Regions from separate parts of the Massilia luteola genome, predicted to be linked through region 1. Evidence: predicted binding sites of a transcription regulator. Region 1 holds the regulator's gene; each other region holds the start of a gene.
What was found. Region 1 encodes LexA, which represses DNA repair genes until DNA is damaged. Its sites were predicted from a motif close to ACTGTATNNNNATACAGT; they were not measured.
Positions count from the first base shown of each region.

Region 2: the regulator LexA is predicted to act here: its motif matches at 2,233-2,250, upstream of dinB (DNA polymerase IV).
Region 3: the regulator LexA is predicted to act here: its motif matches at 2,334-2,351, upstream of U9J41_RS17150 (VRR-NUC domain-containing protein).
Region 4: the regulator LexA is predicted to act here: its motif matches at 1,850-1,867, upstream of U9J41_RS02245 (ATP-dependent helicase).

Region 1 covers NZ_JAXOFN010000008.1:4,835-8,467, reverse strand. The annotation lists gene U9J41_RS11070 (M13 family metallopeptidase) at 1-979, opposite strand, end outside; gene lexA (transcriptional repressor LexA) at 1,127-1,783, opposite strand; gene U9J41_RS11060 (hypothetical protein) at 1,777-2,112, opposite strand; gene rpsF (30S ribosomal protein S6) at 2,111-2,494, shown strand; gene priB (primosomal replication protein N) at 2,522-2,815, shown strand; gene rpsR (30S ribosomal protein S18) at 2,860-3,150, shown strand; gene rplI (50S ribosomal protein L9) at 3,196-3,633, shown strand, end outside.
Region 2 covers NZ_JAXOFN010000025.1:94,552-98,184, forward strand. The annotation lists gene U9J41_RS22220 (catalase) at 1-53, shown strand, start outside; gene U9J41_RS22225 (recombination-associated protein RdgC) at 143-1,039, opposite strand; gene dinB (DNA polymerase IV) at 1,129-2,205, opposite strand; gene U9J41_RS22235 (S8 family peptidase) at 2,320-3,633, opposite strand, start outside.
Region 3 covers NZ_JAXOFN010000016.1:95,574-99,206, reverse strand. The annotation lists gene U9J41_RS17155 (ATP-dependent DNA helicase) at 1-666, opposite strand, end outside; gene U9J41_RS17150 (VRR-NUC domain-containing protein) at 663-2,318, opposite strand; gene U9J41_RS17145 (hypothetical protein) at 2,445-3,263, opposite strand; gene U9J41_RS17140 (M15 family metallopeptidase) at 3,369-3,633, shown strand, end outside.
Region 4 covers NZ_JAXOFN010000001.1:488,157-491,789, reverse strand. The annotation lists gene U9J41_RS02245 (ATP-dependent helicase) at 1-1,827, opposite strand, end outside; gene U9J41_RS02240 (hypothetical protein) at 2,214-2,432, opposite strand; gene U9J41_RS02235 (hypothetical protein) at 2,623-2,799, shown strand; gene U9J41_RS02230 (chromate transporter) at 2,878-3,522, shown strand; gene U9J41_RS02225 (chromate transporter) at 3,519-3,633, shown strand, end outside.

The sequences.
Region 1 (3,633 bases):
TATAGGATTTGACCAGGTGCAGGGTCAGGTACGCTTTCCAGGTATCGAGCGGCGTGGCATCCGCGATCCCGGCAAACGCCTTCAGATAGCTCGGCTGCCCAACGATCACGTACGTGCTCTTGCCGGACAGGCCGATGCCGTCCAGCCAGCTGTTCCAGTCGAAACCTGGTGCGAACCCTGGGAGATCGGTCAGGTGGAACTTGTTGTATGCCTTGTTCGGATCGCGCAGTTCGACCTTGGTCCATTGCGCCTTGGCCAGTTCGGTCTCGAACGCGACGATGGCTTGCGCGTGGGCGGCGGCATGCCGGTCGCCCGCCATGGCGAGGACCTTTTGGCAGTGGGCCAGATATCTGGCCTTCATATCGGCCAGCTTCTGGTCGTCCGCCTTCAGAAAATAGTCGGGGTCAGGCAGGCCCAGTCCGCCCTGGCTGATGTCGGCGACATAGCGGGTCGAATCCTTGTTGTCCAGGTGAATGGTGAAGTCGAGCGGCACGCCCATGCCGAGCCTGCCCAGGTGGGCCAGTACCATGGACAATTCGGTCTTGTCCTTGATCGCGGCGATCCGATCCAGTTCGCGCCGCAACGGTGTGATGCCCAGTTGTTCCAGCTTCGCCTCGTCCATGAAGCTGGCGTAGAGGTCGCCGATGCGGCGGGCATCCGGTTTGTGGGTTGCATCGGTGCCGGCACCGGCTTTTTCGATGATCTCGCGCAGCTGGCGCAGTGAATCCTCATACCGGTCGACGAACGGATCGAGGTATGGCTTGTCCGACGGGATATCGACCGTCTTGAGCCATTTGCCGTTCAGATATTCGAAAAAATCGTCTTGCGGCCGTACCGAGCCTTCGATGTACCGGGTGTCGACGCCGCTGGCGAGTGCCGAACGCACGGCAACCGGCGCGGACTTGACGTCGCCCTCGGCCGCGTGACCCAGGCCGGCGAACAATGCCAGGCTTGCGATGCTCAATACGTGACGTTGCATGAAATTCCTTCTGTCCGCTTGGATAAAAAGTTTATATTCTATTCATTTTGTGTCCGGAGTATATTTCTTTTTGTATATTTATATGCGTAAAAAAAGGCCGCAAGATGCGGCCTTTCGATGTTGCGGGACGTAACTACGATGTCGTTCTCAATGCCAGGACCGCAGCAGCCCGACTGCGAGACCTTCGAGCGCGAACTCGTCCGAGCTGGGATCGACGGTGATCACGGAAAAGTCCGGATTCTCCGGCAGCAGTTCGATCGTGGCGCCCGTCTTGCGGTAGCGCTTGACCGTCACTTCGTCGCCGATGCGGGCGACGACGATCTGGCCATTCTTGGCGTTGTCGACCTTCTTGACGGCCAGGAAATCGCCGTCGCAGATGCCCGCATCGCGCATCGACCAGCCCTTGACCTTCAGCAGGAAGTCCGGCTTGCTGGAGAACATCGCCGGGTCGACGGAATAGGTCGCCTCGACGTGTTCCTGGGCAAGGATGGGCGAGCCGGCGGCGACGCGGCCGACGAGCGGTAGCGACATCAGGTTCGGCGGGATCGGCGGCACGAACGAGGGCAGGGCGGCCTTCGATTCGGTGACGGACTGGCCGACGAGGCGGATACCGCGCGAGGTACCCGGTGAGATTTCGATCGCGCCTTTGCGGGCCAGGGCCTGCAGGTGTTCCTCGGCCGCGTTGGCCGAGCGGAAGCCAAGCTCCTGGGCGATTTCGGCGCGGGTCGGCGGGAAGCCGGTGTTGTCGATGGCTTCCTTGATCAGGTTGAGGATCTGTTCTTGCCGTGCGGTGAGCTTTAGCATGTTTGTCTTGGTTGGTACGGGATCAGACTGTATTTTTGTACAGTATTGCGCCGCGCGCAAGGGGATTTCGAGATTTTTTTGCGGTGCGGCACGCAGCGCACGTCCACAATGTTTTTGCGGTGCGGTACGCAGCGCACGTCCACAATGTTTTTGCGGTGCGGTACGCAGCGCACGTCCGCGACCTTGCGCGCCGCCGCAAGCCCGCGCGCGCCGTCGACACCTATTGAGTACTTGACGGCTTTGCTGTTATAATGTTGGGCTTTCCCTTCCCACACTCGTCTTGACGCCGAGGTGGGCATTTGTTTAAACGTCCTTAAGGAGTGTTTCATGCGTCATTATGAAATCGTGTTTATCGTCCACCCGGACCAGAGCGAACAGGTCCCGGCGATGATCGAACGCTACAAGACCACGGTCACCTCGCGCGGCGGCAACATCCACCGCGTCGAAGATTGGGGCCGTCGTCAAATGGCTTACCAGATCCAGAAGCTGCCGAAGGCACACTACATCTGCTTGAACATCGAGTGCGACAACGAGACCCTGGTCGAGCTGGAAACCGCATTCAAATTCAACGATGCCGTGCTGCGTCACCTGACCGTGAAGATGAAGAAGGCCGAAACCGCGCCGTCGCCGATGATGAAGTCGGTCCAGCGCGAAGACGCAGCCAAGAGCCACCGCGCCGAGCAGGCCGCCGCTCCGGCCGCTGCCGCCTAAATCTCTCGCGGGAGCACCGAGCAGTACGTGAACGAGCTGTCGCTGGTCGCAAGCATTCTGGAACGCGACACCTTGCGCTACACCCCGGCCGGCATCCCCATCGTGGGCGGCGTCCTGCAACACGGATCGACGCAGACGGAAGCGAGGATGGACAGGCAGGTCGACTTCGAGATTCCCGCGGTTGCCGCGGGCGAGATTTCGGGACGATTTGCCAACGCCGAGTTGGGCGCGATGTACCGCTTCACAGGGTTTTTGGCCAGGAAAAGCCGTCACAGCAAAAGCTTGGTGTTTCACATCATTGATTTCAGTGCCGCCGCATAAAGAATTGTGCGGGCACGTTTTTAGATAGATACAGGAGCCTCAAAATGGCATTCGGTAAAAAGTTCGACAAAAACAAAGCTAAGCTCAAAGAGAAGCGTAAACAGCAGAACCCGCTGTTCAAGCGCAAGAAATTCTGCCGCTTCACCGCCGCAGGCGTGGAACAGGTTGACTACAAGGACGTCGACACCCTGAAGGATTTCGTCCAGGAAAACGGCAAGATCATGCCGGCACGCCTGACCGGTACCAAGGCGCACTATCAGCGTCAAGTTGACACCGCCATCAAGCGCGCCCGTTACCTGGCTCTGCTGCCGTACACCGACCTGCACAACGCTTAATCGTCGGTCGCGACCGCAAGCATAGTCAGATTACTGGAGAATAAAATGCAAGTTATCCTGCTGGAAAAAGTCGTCAACGTCGGCAACCTGGGCGACGTCGTCAAGGTCAAGGATGGTTACGCCCGTAACTTCCTGATCCCGCAAAAAATGGCCCGCCGTGCAACGCAAGCTGCCGTGGCCGAGTTCGAAGTCAAGCGCGCCGAACTGGAAAAGGCAGCTGCCGAGAAACTGGCCGCCGCTCAAGGCCAGGGCGACAAGCTGAACGGCATGACCGTCACCATCGCGCAGAAAGCCGGCGTCGACGGCCGTCTGTTCGGTTCCGTGACCAACTTCGACATCGCCGAAGCCCTGACCAAGCAAGGTTTCGCCGTCGAAAAGGCACAAGTGCGCATGCCGACCGGTCCGCTGAAGACCGCCGGCGAGCACCCGGTGTCGGTCGCTCTGCACACCGACGTCGTGGCGGAAATCACCATCGCTGTCGTG
Region 2 (3,633 bases), on a different contig from region 1:
GCGGCGGCAAGAAGGAGCCGGCGACCACGGAGGAAGTGGCGGCGGCGAAATAAAAGCAAAACGGCCCGGACATGCATCCAGGCCGTTTTGTTGGCGCGGCACGATCGGTGGGCACGGGGTGCCCACCATGCACACCGCGACATTACGACTTGGCTTCGCCGCCCAGCGCCTCGACCAGATCCGCCAGCATCTTGGCCAGCTCGCCGGTCATCAGCATGACGTCGTTGTCGAAGCGTTCGTCATCGCTGTACGTGATGGTCTCGTTTTCCTTGATCACGTCCAACGGCTTGATGCCCTTGACGGCCAGCTGCTCGGTCAACACGAGCGAGATACGGCTGTTCCACGTCATGGCCAGGCGCGTGCACTGCTTGCCGGCGGCGATGTGGCGGCGGATGTCTTCCGGGTCCAGCGAGTGTTTCACGTAGCGCACGGCGGCCTTGCTCTCGCCCGTGGCGCGCAGTTCCGTGTCCTGGTCGATCGTGAAGTTGTACGGCGCCTCGTCCGATTCCAGCCAGCCCGTCATCACGGCGACCGGCGAGCGCTGCACGCGCAGCGATTCCAGCGGCATCTTGTCGACGGCCTTCAGCAGCAGCTTGATGACGTCGTCGGCCTTGCTCGGGCTGGCCGCGTCGACGATGAGCCAGCCGTTGACCGGGTCGATCCACGTCCACACGTTGCCGCGGATCGAGAAGGCGCGCGGCAGCAGCTCGTCGGCCACGCGTTCCTTGAGTTCCTTCATCGCCTTCTTGCCCGGCGGGAAGCCCTGCTGCTCTTCCAGCTCGGCGGCCTTGGCCTTGGCGACCTGGTTGATGACCGAGCTCGGCAGCAATTTCTTTTCCGTGCCCAGCATCATGAGCATCTGCTTGTTGACGACGTGGACGAGCTTGCCGTTGCCGCGTGGCGAATCCCAACCCTGGCGCAACAATTCATTGCTGGTGGCGGGCGTGAACGCCTGCGACTGCAGCGCCTCTTCCATCTGTTCAGGGGAAAAATTCCACGGTGCGGGCAGGCGGTAGATCTGAAGATTCTTGAACCACATAACGTTGCTTCCAGTTATCTCGATATTTCAAAGGAACGACATTCTACACGCTGACTGGCGGCAAAATTCACGTCGTTGGCGATGGTTTTTTAATGTGTTGCACGTTCGTCAAACAAGCTCAGCTGCTCCACCGTCTCCGTATCGCTGAGCCGCACGCCGACGCCCAGCAGCCGCACGGGACGGCTCGCGCGCAGCCAGCCCGCTTCCATCAGGTGGCGGTAAGTCTCCAGGTTCGGCGCGTAACCGACGCACTCGACCGTCGTGCGCTGGAAATCGGCAAACTTAATTTTTACAAACAACTTGTTGATGAATTTTTCAGCATTATTTCTCTTGATCCGGCCCAGCAAGTGTTCGTACAGGTCGGGCAGCAGCGCAAGACAGGCGGCCAGATCCGGCACGTCCGGCGTGTACGTCTCCTCCGTGCTGATCGATTTGCGCTCGCGCACGGGATTCACGTCGCGGTAGTCGATGCCGCGGCACAGGTCGTACAGACGAGCGCCGAACGAACCGAAATGCTGCTGCAACTTGTCCATGCTCCAGTCGCGCAGGTCGCCGCAGGTTTGCGCGCCGAGGCTGTGCAGCTTGGCAGCCGTCACCTTGCCCACGCCGAACAATTTTTTCACGGGCAGCGCGGCAACGAAGGCGTCGACTTCGCCGGGCTTCACGAGAAACAGCCCGTCCGGCTTGTTCCAGTCGCTGGCGATCTTGGCCACGAACTTGTTTGGCGCCACGCCGGCGGACGCCGTGATGCCGACCGTCTCGGCAATGCGCCGGCGGATCTCCTGGGCGATCAACGTGGCGCTGCCCTTGCAGTGCGGCGAGTTCGTCACGTCGAGGTAGGCTTCGTCCAGCGACAGCGGTTCCACGAGGTCCGTGTAGTCGCGGTAGATGTCCATGATCTGGCGCGACGCGACCCGGTACTTTTCCATGTTCGGTGGGATGAGGATCAGGTCCGGGCACAGCTTGACGGCTTGTGCCGTCGCCATCGCCGAATGGATGCCGTAGCGGCGCGCCTCGTAGTTGCAGGTGGCGACCACGCCGCGCTGCTCGGCCCGCCCGCCCACGGCCAGCGGCCGGCCGCGCAGGGACGGATCGTCGCGCATCTCGACGGATGCGTAGAAACAATCACAATCGCAGTGGATGATCTTGCGGACGTGGGCGTTCACGGTGACGGTCGCCCGCGCCGAGCGACTACTGTAATTGCATACAGTATCGTCGGATTGTGGGTTTAATGCAAGTAGGAATGCCGCCGCGGGACGCGGCGGCGGATGCGGCAGGTATTACTTCGCCGCGCTGGAGTAGCTGCACGACTTGACGATGCCGTGCGCCGGATCACCGAACACGGTGTTCGAGCACTTGACGGAACCGGTAAAAGTCTTCGTCACGAAGCTCGTGGCGGTGCCGTAGCGCACGTCGCGCGTACCGCTGAACGAGCACGTGCCGCCTTCGGTGGCGCACGTGGTCCAGGTCACGGCCGTCGTCGCCGGAGGCGTCGTGGTGACGGCCGCCAGCGCCGCGTTCACGGCAGCCGCCGCGTTGACGATGCCGGCGCCGCAGCCCGAGCACGGGGCCGGGAATGCGCGCGCCGTCGACTTCAGCTTGGCGGCCACGTCGTCCGGCGTCAGGTTCGGATTCGCCGACAGCATCAGCGCAACGACGCCGGCCACGTGCGGGGTCGCCATCGACGTCCCCATGTACGCCGCGTAGCTGTCCGAGGCCGGCGTCGTCGTGCCCGAGTTCAGCGTGGACAGGATGCCGGCGCCGTTGTCGCCGCCCGGTGCCGCGATCGTCACGTTGGTGCCGTAGTTCGAATACGACGCCTTGCCGCCCGAGCGGTTGGTCGCGGCGACGGTGATCACGCCGGCACAGTTGGCCGGGTTGGTGTTCGACGCGTTGGTGTTCGCATTGCCGGCCGCGACGACCACCACGGCGCCGCGCGAACGGGCGCTGTTGATCGCGCTCTGCGTCGTCGTATCGCACGCGCCGGTGCCGCCCAGCGACAGGTTCAGCACGCGCGCCTTGTTGGCATTGGCCGGCACGCCGGTGACGGTGCCGCCCGACGCCCAGACGATGGCGTCGGCGATGTCCGACGTGTAGCCGCCGCAACGGCCCAGCGCGCGCGCCGGCACGACCTTGGCGTTGTAGGCGATGCCGGCGACGCCGAGGCCATTATTCGTCTTCGCGGCGATCGTGCCGGACACGTGGGTGCCGTGCCAGCTCGAATTCTGGTCCGCGGCCGGGACGCCCGTGCCGCAGCTGCCGGCCGGCGCCCAGTCGCCCGGATCGCTGGCGTCCGTGTCGCGGCCGCCGCCGTCGTTGGCGACGGTGCTCGTGGAGATGAAGTCATAGCCCTGCAGGATCTGGCCGGACAGGTCGGCATGCGGACGGTAGCCCGTGTCGATCACGGCGACGTTGATGCCGGCGCCGGTCGACTTGTCCCAGGCGGCCGGCGCGTTGATGCCGCCGGTGGCCTCGTACAGGTCCCACTGCTGGGTGTAGCTGGGGTCGGTCGGGGTGGCCAGCGGGACCATGATGCGGTCCGGCTCGGCGTACTCGACGCTGGCGTCGCGCGACTTGAGCTCGGCGGCCAGCTC
Region 3 (3,633 bases), on a different contig from region 1:
GGTCTTGCCGATGCCGGTCGGGGCCTGCGCGAGCAGGCTGCGCCGGTTCGCATTGGCGCGGAAGATCTCTTCCGCCAGTTGGCGCTGGCCGGGACGGAAGTCCGCGTGCGGGAAGCGCAGCGTCGCCAGCGCCGCGTCGCGCGCCGCGCGGTGCGCGAGTTCCTGCCCGGCCCAGGCGACGAAGCGGCGGCATTGATCCTCGAACAGCGCCGCGAGCTCGGTGCGCGTGCGGGTCTCGCGCAGCACGGTCTCCTGCTGGCTGCCGATGTCGAAGTAGACCAGCGCCAGGTTGACCTCGTCCATGCCGAGCTGCCCGCACAGCAAATGGCCATAGACGCGCAGCTGGGCCCATGCCAGGCGCTGGTGATTGTCGGGGATGCTCGTGAACTGGCCGCGGTACGTCTTGACTTCTTCGATCAGGTTCCGGTCCGGGTCGTAGCCGTCGGCCCGGCCGCGCACATGCAGCGGGCCCCAGTCGCCCGCCAGCGTCACCTCGCTGCGATACTGCTCGCCGCGCCGGGACGCCACGACGGCATGGCCGGCGATGCCTTCCTGCGCCGTGGGCGAGGGCGTGAAGCGCAGGTCGAGGTCACCCTGCTTGGCGGTGAATTCGCACAGGGCGCGCACCGCGACGACGTAGCGCGCGCCGCTGTCGTTTTCACTCATGCCGCGGCCTGCTCCCACTGCAGATAGCACACCGTGACCGGCATGCCGTGCGCCGCGCAGTAGTCGATCCAGCGCAGCTGGTTGTCCTGCAGGCGGTCGCCCGGGCCCTTCACTTCGATCATGTCGTAGCGCGCTTCGCCCGGCCAGAACTGGATCAGGTCGGGGAAGCCCGTGCGGTTTTCCTTCACGTCCTGCAGGATGCGGCGGAACCACAGCTCCAGGTGCGCGGCCGGGATGCAATCGAGGGCCAGTTCGATGATGTCGCGCCCGAGCCAGTCCCACGCGACGAACGGTGACTGCAGGCCGGCCTTCTCGTCATACGTCGCGAGGATGGCGGCGCGGTGGCCGCCGTCGTCGAGCAGCGCGAGGCAGGTTTCGAAGTCGTCCTTGCGGCGCAGGTAGAAATCGGCCGCGAACAGGTCGGCCGGGCCGCGGTGGAACGGGTGGAAGAACGCGCCCGGTATGGCCGCGAAGACGGCGCGCCAGCACAGGAGGCCGAACAGCGTGTTGGCCAGCGTGTTTTCGACGTAGTAGACGGGCGCGTCGTCGCGCCACAGGTGCTCCAGCACGACGCCTTCGACCCGCCATTCTCCGCCCGGCAGCGGCAGGCACAGGTCGAGCCGCGCGGCCGGCGGCGCGCGGCGCGCGGGGCGTGTCGGGTGGCCCAGCTTGCGCGCCAGGCGGGGACCGATACGCAACAAATGCTGGCGTTCCGCTTCGCTTTCCGGGGCTTGCCGCGCGGTCTCGAACAGCGCATGGGCGTCGTCGAATTTCTCGTGCTTTTCCAGCACGCGGATGGCGCGTCCGCGCGCCCCCGGATAGCGGCAGTCCGCGTACACGGCGTACGCGTTGTCCCAGTCCCTTTCCTTTTCGAGCAGTTGCCCGAGCTGGAACAGCAGGCGCTCGCGGCGGCTGTCGAGCCAGTCGTTGCCGAAAGCGTGGCGCGGCAGGTCGGCCAGCACGTCCAGCGCCGGCTCGTCGCCGTAATAGCGTTCCTTGCAGGCGTGCAGCTGCAGGTAATGATCGATGTCCTGGCGCGCCCGGAATCCGCGCGACGCCGGCGAGAATTCGACGCGCTCGTAGCGGAACAGGCCGAGGTCGGACAGCACGAACTCGGTCCAGTCCTGCGACAGGTTGCCGAAGAAGATGAGGCGCAGCCGGTCGCACAGGGGTTGCACGAGCAGGCGCAGCGCGAGGTCGTCGCAGCCGGCATACCACTGCGAGAACGGGCGGTTCGCGCCATGCGCCGGCTCGGCGCGCAGCGCTTCGAGCTGGTCGGCCTTGCGCGCGCCCTTGCGCGCGCCCGTCAGGCCGAAGGCCTCGGCCAGTTCCGGCTTGGCCAACAGGCCGAACAATTCGTCGAGCGTCAGGACCGGATCGGACTCGATCCAGCCGCTGGGCAGCAGGGCGCGCGCCGCCTCGACCGGGCAGCCGATCTCGGCGTAGTTGAGCTTGCTGGCCCGGAACAAGGTGCCCTTGCGCATCACCATCCGTACGAACAGCGCGCGCGCCGGCTGCGGCAGCCGGGGAAAGGCGGCGATGAAAGCGTGTTCATCATCGATGAGCAGGTCGGCGTAGCGCTCGGCGATCCAGTCCAGCACGCGCTGGAAGTTATCCAGATAATAAAACTCGTTTTCCAGGACTCTGATCATCGTCATACCGCGCCAACTGTACTTTTGTACAGTATAACGGTGGCGGCGACGATGTCCCAGCAGTTTTGGTGCCGCGGCGGCGTGCGGCGTGGTTTTCCGTACCGCCGCCGCGGTGCCGCTGCGGTTCTATTGACGGGACGGCAAGCGCGGGTTGCAGGATTTGCCGGTACAGGCGGGCGTTCCCGCGGCATCGGCGCCGTCGTTGCCGGCGCCGGCGTGCTGGAGGATGGCCGAGATCAGGGCGACATCCGTATCCACCGTGGCCGCCGGCGGCCTTGCCCTGGACGCGGCCGCGGCCCGCTTCTGGCGCGATGGCGCCGGCTCTCCATGCGCCAGCAACGGCGTCTGGGGCGGCACGGCGCGGTACGCCGGTTGCGGCCGTGCCGGTGGGACGGCCGCGGCCGCGTTCCGCGTCGGTGTGTAACCCGCCGCGGCCGGCGCGGAGCTGGACGGCGCGCCGGCGGCGCGTGCCGCCGCGGCAGGCGTTGCCGCGGCCGCTGCGGACGGAGGCGCCGCGGACGGTGCCACATCGACGATGACGGCGCCGCGCGCGGTTGCGGGGACCGGTGTGTCCGGTGGCTCGGCTGTTTGCGGCGGCGCCGGCATCGACGCGGGCGCCGGCGTTTCCCCGGCCAGCGTCGTATGCATGGTCGGCACATTGACGTGGATGGCGTCGCCCGCTGCGTCGCGGGTGGCGGCGGCCGTGCCTGGGCGCGCGGTTTCGGGCCGCGGGGCGACCTGCGCCGTGCCGGCCGCCTCCGCGTCCCGGGCCGGCGTCGCGCCGCGTACGAGCCACGCCAGCACGACGAGGAGTGAGCAGGCGAGTATGCCGGCGGCGCCGTACCAGAATACGGCCGGCACGGCGCGGAGCCGGCGGCCGGGCGCCTGGCCGTCCAGCATGGCCAGGATATTGATTTCGCCGCCATGCCGCCGCGAGGAGGACATCAGGTTGGGACGTCTGGAGCCGGATTGATTTTCATCTGTAGGGCGCACCGCGTTACTCCTAAGATTGGAAAACTAGTTCCAATTAGAAACAAACCGGAGAAATCGATGCTGATCTTCGTCGCATTCTTGTACTTTTGCCTGGCCTGCAGCCTCATCTGGTTCGCCTTGTTTCCGGGCGGAAGGGCATCCGTGCTGCAGGTGCTCGGCATGCTGCAGCGCCGCCTGCAATGGCGCGTGGGCGGCTGGCAGCGCAGCGGCAATGCGACCTTGCAGGCGTCCTGGTCGGGTGCCCGGGGTTTGTTGTACGACAGCCGCAAGGTGTTGCGCCGGCACTGGGCCTGGTGCGCCGTCGGCGTGCCGCTCGTGCTGA
Region 4 (3,633 bases), on a different contig from region 1:
GATGCAGCCGTCGACGACGTTCAGCACGTGCACGGCCTTCCACTCCTGGCCCTTGGCCGAGTGGATCGTCGACAGGATCAGGTAATCCTCGTCCAGCAGCGGCGGACCGGCGCGGTCGCTCGTCGCTTCCGGCGGGTCGAGCGTCAGTTCGGTGAGGAAGTTTTCGCGCGAGCCGTAGCCTCCAGCCAGTTGCACGAGCTGGTCGAGGTCGGCGGCGCGGACGGCCGCGTCGTCATGCAGGCGTTCCAGATGCGGCGCATACCAGTCCCGGACGAGTTCCACGTCCAGCGGCCAGCGCAGGCCGGTCGTGCGCAGGGTGCGGAACAGCGCCGTGAACTGTTTCCACTCCCCTTGCGCGCGCGCCGGCGCGGGAAACGCGTCGACGGCCGCGACGGGCTCGGCCGCCTGCGCCACCGCGTCCAGGAAACGGGCGGCCGTCGCCGGACCGATGCCGGGAATCAGCTGGACGACCCGGAAGCCCGCCACGCGCCCCGCCGGATTCTGGGCGAAGCGCAGCATGGCGAGCACGTCCTTGATATGGGCCGCTTCCAGGAATTTGAGGCCGCCGAATTTGACGAACGGCACGTTGCGCCGCACCAGTTCCAGTTCCAGCGCCGCGCTGTGGCTGGCGGCGCGGAACAGCACGGCCTGCTGCGTGAGCTTGATGCCCGCCTCGCGCTGCTCCAGCACGCGGTTGCAGACCCAGCGCGCCTGCTCGGCCTCGTCCGGGATCAGCACCAGTTGCGGCTTGGCGGTCGCGACCTTGTCGGTCCACAGCGTCTTGGCATGGCGCTCCAGCGCGGCGCCGATGACGGCATTCGACGCGTCGAGGATCGGCTGCGTGGACCGGTAGTTGCGGTCCAGCGTGATCACGCGGGCGGGCTGCGCGAACTGCTGCGGGAAATCGAGGATGTTGCGCACCGTCGCGCCGCGGAACGAATAGATCGATTGCGCATCGTCGCCGACGACCATCACGCCGCGCCCGTCCGGCTTCATGCCCTGCAGGATCGCGGCCTGGAGCCGGTTCGTGTCCTGGTATTCGTCGACGAGCACGTGATCGAACAGCGCGCCCAACGCCGGCCCGAGCTCCGGGTCGGACGCCATCTCGGCCCAGAACAGCAACAGGTCGTCATAGTCGAGCACGTTCTGCTCCTGCTTGGCGTCGACGTAGGCGCCGAACAGGCGCTTGAGCTGCTCTTCCCATTCGCCACACCAAGGAAAGGTCGACTGCAGCACGTCGGCGAGCGGCTCGCGGCTGTTGACGACGCGCGAATACACCGCCAGGCACGTGCCCTTGAGCGGAAAGCGCTTCTGGCCGGACGCGGCGCCCAGGCCGACCTCTTGCCGCACCAGGCCCATCAGGTCTTCGGAATCCGCGCGGTCGTGGATGGTGAACGAGGCCTCCAGGCCGATCCGTCCGGCGTACTCGCGCAGCAGGCGCGCGCCGATGCTGTGGAAGGTGCCGGCCCACGGCAGGCTGCCCACGGCCGCCGACGACGTGCCCAGCACGCGCTGCAGCACGCCGGCGGCGCGCTGGCCCATCTCGCCCGCGGCGCGGCGCGAAAAGGTCAGCAGCAGGATGCGCTGCGGATCGCCGCCCGCCAGGATCAGCTTCGCGACCCGGTGCGCCAGCGTATTCGTCTTGCCCGAGCCGGCGCCCGCAACCACGAGCAGCGGCCGCACCGGGTCCGCGCCCACGTCGTGCTCGACGGCAGCCAGTTGTTCGGGGTTCAGACCGGCGAACGGATCGGCGGGCGCGGATGGCCTCGAAACAGGCGTGGCACCGGGGATGGCGGCGGCGGGGATGGCGGTGGCGGCGGTGGACATGGCGGTTGAGCGTTGATGCTCAACTGTACATTTGTCCAGTATCTAAATGCAAGCGGCTTGATGTCGATGTAGCAAAACCACGTCAATGTCGCCGGCAAAAAAGAAAGCGGGCGTACGGCTCGGCGGCCGCGCCCGCTCTACTTGCCTGATTATCAAAGCTTGCTCAGATATCCACAAAATCTGTGCATAAGGTTGTGGAAAAACACCCTCTTGACATGCCAAAACCGAGCCAGAATGCGGGTTTCAACAATTTGCCCGTTGCGTGGGCAAAACTCAACCGTCGCAAAATCAATGGCTTACGCGGTAAATCGTAAACATAAATCAAAACAATATGCAAGATGAAAAGAAAGGACATATCGTGCATAACTGTCCTGGCGCCGACTCCCTTACCTGCACCACGAGCGCCTGCGGCCCGGCTCCGTCAGCACGCGTTCGATGACATCGTTGCCGACGTTTTGCGAACGCATGTATTCCACGGCCGACATCGTATTGCTGCGCTGCTGGAGCGCAATGCCCAGGTCGACGATGTCCGTCTGCTGGGCATCGCGTCGCTGATAGGGGACGGTCGCCTGACCGTCTTCGAGCTCGGGGGAGTGTTGGTTCATCGCAGTTCCTGACTTTGATGGATTGAAAGGGATTGCCGCCTAACGAGTATTTCCCAGCTTCAGCCAAAGTCAAGCTTATTTTTTAATCTTCGTGGTATGCCCTGCGCCCGCACCTCGCCCCCGCGCCGTGCGCCGCCCGCTCGCCGCTGCGCCTAGAATGGCCTAGTCATCCAACCATCACGAGGAATCCATGAGCGCCATGCCCGATCCCGACCTGAAACCCGGCGACGAAGCCGAACCCGGCACGCCCGGCGCAGGCGAAGACCTGTGCGAAACGTGCGGCGGCAGCGGCAAGCTGGCCAACGGCAAGACCTGTCCCGAATGCGAAGGGACGGGACGCGTGATGCGGGGCATCGGCGGCGGCTGATGCCGGCCGCGATCGCGCTCGCCCGCGCGGCGCCGATCCGCCATGGACAGGCCCGGGCGGCGGCGCGATAATCCGGAGATGAACGCGCCCCGCTCCAATAGTTCCAATAGTTCCGATGGTTTCAATAGTCGCGATACCCCCGATCGTTCCGCCGGCGCCGCCCTGCCCGACCGTCCCCATCCCCGCTCGCTCACCGACCTGTTCGTTTCCTTCACCCTGCTGGCCCTGCAGGGCTTCGGCGGCGTACTGGCCATCGTCCAGCGCGAACTGGTCGACCGCAAGGGCTGGCTGACCCAGGAGGAATTCATCGAAGACTGGGCCGTCGCCCAGATCATGCCCGGACCGAACGTCGTCAACCTGTCCCTGATGATCGGCGGCCGCTATTTCGGCATCGCCGGCGCACTCGCCGCGCTGGCCGGACTGCTGGCCGTGCCGCTCGTGCTCGTCCTCGGGCTCGTGGTACTGCACGACCGCTTCGCCGCCAGCCCCGTCGTGGCGGGCGCGCTGCACGGCATGGCCGCCGTCTGTGCCGGCCTGATCGGCGCGGCGGGCCTGCGCCCGGTGAGCGCGCTGAAGAAAAGTCCGATGCCGCTGTCGTGGTGCGTGGCCATCAGCGCGGCCGGCTTCGTCCTCGTGGCGCTCCTCAAGTGGCCGCTCGCCTGGGTGCTGTTCGGCCTCGGCGGCATGGGCTGCGTTCTCACCTACCGCCGCCTGAAAGCATGAGCGCGCCCCTGCACCTCACGCTGGACTGGGCCGACTGGCTCAACCTGTTCGGCCATTTCCTCACCCTGTCGATGATGTCCGTCGGCGGGGCCATCTCGACATCGTCCGAGA